One region of the Duganella sp. AC917 genome, then DNA from elsewhere that is predicted to be linked to it. Evidence: riboswitches for the same ligand, from Rfam matches in the RefSeq annotation. Region 1 holds a riboswitch; the other holds the start of a gene.
The links. A riboswitch is a leader RNA that binds a small molecule or an ion and turns the genes downstream of it on or off. The one in region 1 is predicted to bind glycine.

Region 1 (2,382 bases):
GCTGAAGGTGCCGCTGGTGATCTCGCCGACGGCGTCGGTGCCGGCCACGATCACCTTTTGGTGGGCGCGCAGCACGCCGCCTTTTTCGCGCAGGATCAAGCCGACGAACTGGGCGTTCTGGCCCATCGCTTGCAGCGCTGCCTTGCCGATGAAGTCGCGCTCGGACACCAGGTCGATGGTCCAGGCCAGGCCGGCGTCGAGCGGGTTGACGGTTTCGTCCATGTCCTGGCCGTAGAGGTTCATGCCGGCTTCCAGGCGCAGCGTGTCGCGCGCGCCCAAGCCGGCCGGCTTGACGCCGGCGGCGGTCAGCGCATTCCACAGCTTCTCGGCCTGGTCGGCGGCGACGCCGATCTCGAAGCCGTCTTCGCCGGTGTAGCCGGTGCGGGCGATCATCGCCTCGCCAAAGGCGGCGCTGTGCGCGAAGGCGACGTTAAATGGTTTCATCTCGGCGGTGCCGGCCTTCGATTCGGGTATCACTTCCCACACCTTGGCACGGGCGTTCGGGCCCTGCACGGCGATCAGCGCCATGGCATTATCGCCATCCCTGCGCTGGGTGATCGTCACGCCGCTGTTGGTGGCGGAGTTCTGCGCCTGCATCCACGCCACGTCTTTTTCAGCGGTGCCGGCGTTGACGACCAGGCGGAACCAGCTTTCGTCGATGAAGTAGACGATCAGGTCGTCGATGACGAAGCCTTGCGGGTTCAGCATGCACGAGTACAGCGCCTTGCCCGACACCTGCAGCTTGTCGACGTTGTTGGCCAGCAGGCCGCGCAGGAAGGCGCGCACGTTGGCGCCCTTGAGGTCGACCACGCACATGTGGGCGACGTCGAACATGCCGACGTCGGTGCGCACGGCGTTGTGTTCTTCGATCTGCGATCCGTAGTTGACGGGCATGTCCCAACCGCCGAAATCGACCATCTTGGCGCCGGCGGCACGGTGTGCGTTATTGAGTGGGGTGGCTTTGAGCGTCATAATTCCTCGGTCCATATCGAAAAGGGGTTAACAGAACATACAAGGAACGGCTAAAAAGCTGTTTCCACAATGATCGCAGACCCCTCTGTCCTTGGTACCTGAGAGATTACGGGACGAGCCGACCGCTGTCGGACCCCATTCCCGTGCGCCCCTTCGGTGGGTCGCCGGCGTGTGCCGCGACCGCTCTCCAGAGTTGGACCAGTTGGCATCCCGCCGTGATAATGGTATCCACGTCGGCCGCGCCGGTCCCTTGATCGGTCCTTTTGCCTGAGAGTTTTTGGGTAGTGCCCCTTCGGCGGCCGCGTTGGCGTTTCCGCCCGCAACCCTCTCCCGATCAAGACTCGGGAATATATGTCAGAAGGGCCTGAATGTCAATCTTGGGGCCAGGGGCGAATCTGAGGCGCGCACGAATGGAGAACAATAAAAACGCCGTATAAACAACTATTTGCTAGAATAAATGACACTTATTCGAGAGCCCACACATGAGCCAAGATCCAAATTCCTACGAGGGCCACGCGTGGTTCACTTTGTCCGGCGACGTCAACAGTGACATGGTGCGTCGTGTCTTCGACGCCGTTGCCGATATGACCGAGGACCGCATCACCACCGCCCACATCCTGATCCAGTCCAATGGTGGCTATGTCAGCGACGGCATCTGCCTGTACAACTACCTGAGCAAGTTGCCGATTAAAATCATCACCTACAACGCCGGCGCCGTGGCGTCGATCGCGGTGATCCTGTTCCTGTCCGGCGAGGAGCGTTATGCCAGCGACACGGCACGTTTCATGGTGCACAAGTCGCATGCCAGCGCGCCGCACGGCGCCCGGCCGGATGCGCTGCGCATCATCGTCGAAGGCTTGCAGGCCGACGACGCGCGCACCGAGCAGATCCTGCGCGAACACGTACAACTGTCCGAAGAGCATTGGCGCACGCACGCCTATTCCGACCTGCACCTGACTGCTGCCGAGGGGGTGGCGGTGGGGATGGTCAACGCGGTCAAGGATTTCGTGCCGCCGCGCGGACAGCGCGTGGCCAATATCTGACCGCCCGCTGAAAGGCGAGCGGCGCCATGAAGGCGCCGCCGATGCCGCTATCGGGTGCAGCCCGATCAGCGGTTTTTGTTGCCGGACTGCTTGTTGCCGTCGTTTTTGTGGCTCTGGCGGCCGGCTTCAACATGTTGCTCGTGGGTGCCGCCCTGGTTGCCGGAGCGCGAACCGCCCGACGAACCTTTGTCGCCCGATTGCTTGCTGCTGCCCTGGTTGCCGCCTTGCTTGCTGCTGCCGCCTTTTTGATTCGAGTTCATTTTAATTCCTTTGCGAAAGTGAAAGAACGTACTCGCCAAAAAAGCGCCGTGCTGATCGGATCACTGCTGGGCAGCGCGCGCATTTCTGGTGCAGCAATGATGCGTTT
Region 2 (2,382 bases), 330 kb from region 1:
GCCCAGGTGCCCGTGGCCGGTGTTGTAGAACACCGTCGGCGCCTTGCCGCGACCGACGCGCGGCATCAGGTTGGGCATCATCGGCCGCAGTCCGGCCCACGGCGTCACGCTGCGCGTGCTCACTCCGGGGAAGCACTGCTGCACCCACTTCACCAACGGCGCGATGCGGTCGGCGCGGATATCGCGATTGAAACCGTTGAATTCGGCCGTACCGGCCACGCGGAAGCGGTCGTCGCCCAGCCGGCTGGTCACCAGTTTGGTCTCATCGTCGAGCAGGCTGACGGTGGGCGCGGCGGCCTGGCTGGCGGCGTCGTTCAGGTGGACGGTGATCGAATAACCCTTGACCGGATAAACGTTGACGCGGTCGCCCAGCATGGCCGCCATCGCGCGGCTGGCGGTGCCGGCGCACACCACCACCGCGTCGTAGCGCGTGGTGTCGCTGAAACCGTCCTCCTCGACCGTGATGCTCACGCCGCCGGCGTCCGCCCGCATGGCCGTCACGTGCTGGCCGAAGCGCAGTTCGGCGCCCAGCCGCTGCGCCGCCCGCGCCAGCCCGGTGGTGAACTTGTGGATGTCTCCGGTGCTGTCGCTGACGGTGTAGTGGCCGCCGTAGTAGTCGCCGCGCAGCGCCGGCTCGATGGCGCGCATCTCCTCGGGCGTGACGGCGCGGCGCGACAGGCCGCCTTCCATTAACAGCTTGGACACTCCGGCGGCGTGTTCGAATCCCGCGCGGTCGCGGTAGATGTGCAGGATGCCTTCGCGCTTGAGGTCGAACTCGATGCCCTCGTCCCTGGCCCACTGGAACAGGTGCTCGCGCGCAGCCAGCGCCAGCTGCGCGGTCGCGACGGTGTTGTCGCGGTAGTGCGGCATGGCGGCGATGAATTCGGCGAACCACGACAGCTTGTGCCAACTCGGTTTGGGATTGACCAGCAACGGCGCGTCGTTCTTCAGCATCCACTTCAGGCCTTTGGCGATGGTGGAGCGATGGTTCCAGACTTCCGCGTTGGACGCGGACAGCTGGCCGCCGTTGGCAAACGAGGTCTCCATCGCCGCGTAGCGATGGCGCTCCAGCAGGGTGACGGAAAAGCCGCGTTTGGCGAGTGCGTACGCGGTGCTGACGCCGGTGATGCCGCCGCCGATGATTGCTATGGTTTTCATGCAGGACTCCAGACCGTCAAAGGGGATGGTCTCGGCGCACATGCGCAAAGACACCCCCTCTGTTCTGGACCTGAGAGATTCACGCCGCGCCGCGATGGCGGCAGCGCTTGCTCCTTCGGTGCGGGTGGACGACGTCCAAGTCCTGCCGCTCTTCAGAGTTTAAAGTGCTGTATCGGTCCTTTTGCCTGAGAGTTTCCGGGGCGGTTGCTCCTTCGGCGCTGTTCTGCAGGCATGCCTGGAACAGTCTCTCCCGATACGGCGGTGGCTTTTGGCCACAACGGCGCCAAGCTTACCTGAAAAAATCCGGCATGACCATCCCCGCGTCGCCCGCCTAGGGCATGGCGGTGATGGTGTAGCCGCCGTCGACCAGTACATTCTGCCCACGCTGAGCCACTCGCTGCGCACCCTGGAGCAACGGCTCGGCGTGCGGCTGCTCAACCGCACCACCCGCTCCGTCTCCGTGACCGAGACCGGCCAGGCCCTGCTGGCGCAGGTGGCGCCGGCATTCTCGCGCATCACCAGCGCAATCGAGGACGTCAACAGCTTCCGCGACTGGCCGCAGGGCACGGTGCGCCTCAATTCCTCGCTGCTGGGTGCGAAGATGGCGCTGGCGTCGCATCTGGGCGGGTTGGCGGCGGCCTACCCCGACATTACGCTTGAGGTGGCGATCAACGACGGTTTCGTCGACATCGCGCGCGACGGCTACGACGCCGGCATCCGCCTGGGCGAGAGCGTGGAGCAGGACATGAGTGCGGTGCGCGTGACGCCAGATCTGCGGCTGGCCATCGTCGCCTCGCCGGCCTACCTGGCGCGCCACGCGGCACCGCTCACGCCACACCAATTGACCGGACACAATTGCATCGGCTACCGCGAGATCGCCAGCGGCAACTTGTGCCGCTGGGAATTTGAAAAGGAAGGACGGCCGCTGACGGCGCAGGTGTCCGGCTCCATGATCCTGGGCACGCCGGAATTGATGGTGGACGCCGCACTGGCCGGCGTTGGCCAGGCGAGCGCGATCGACAGCACCGTCGCGGGCCACCTGGCGGAGGGACGGCTGGTGCGGGTGCTGGCCGATTTCGCCGGCGAACTGGCAATATAGACATTTGCATGACGACTCTGGCTTGCGCGTGCGACAGCGTACATCGCTTAAAATTGAATCTAGTCATATTTACGTCTCAGAACAATTTTTATGAAAGCTCGACATGGCAGAGAATGAAAAAGCGG

Region 2: linked by a shared signal. The riboswitch ahead of ACZ0BA_RS07165 (D-amino acid dehydrogenase) and the one ahead of gcvT (glycine cleavage system aminomethyltransferase GcvT) in region 1 are both predicted to bind glycine.

What each region holds. Positions count from the first base shown of each region.
Region 1 covers NZ_OZ409848.1:1,276,244-1,278,625, forward strand. The annotation lists gene gcvT (glycine cleavage system aminomethyltransferase GcvT) at 1-972, opposite strand, end outside; glycine riboswitch at 1,048-1,173, opposite strand; glycine riboswitch at 1,218-1,315, opposite strand; gene ACZ0BA_RS05755 (ATP-dependent Clp protease proteolytic subunit) at 1,455-2,015, shown strand; gene ACZ0BA_RS05760 (hypothetical protein) at 2,081-2,275, opposite strand.
Region 2 covers NZ_OZ409848.1:1,609,677-1,612,058, reverse strand. The annotation lists gene ACZ0BA_RS07165 (D-amino acid dehydrogenase) at 1-1,158, opposite strand, end outside; glycine riboswitch at 1,208-1,321, opposite strand; glycine riboswitch at 1,322-1,421, opposite strand; gene ACZ0BA_RS07160 (LysR family transcriptional regulator) at 1,427-2,257, shown strand; gene ACZ0BA_RS07155 (ankyrin repeat domain-containing protein) at 2,361-2,382, shown strand, end outside.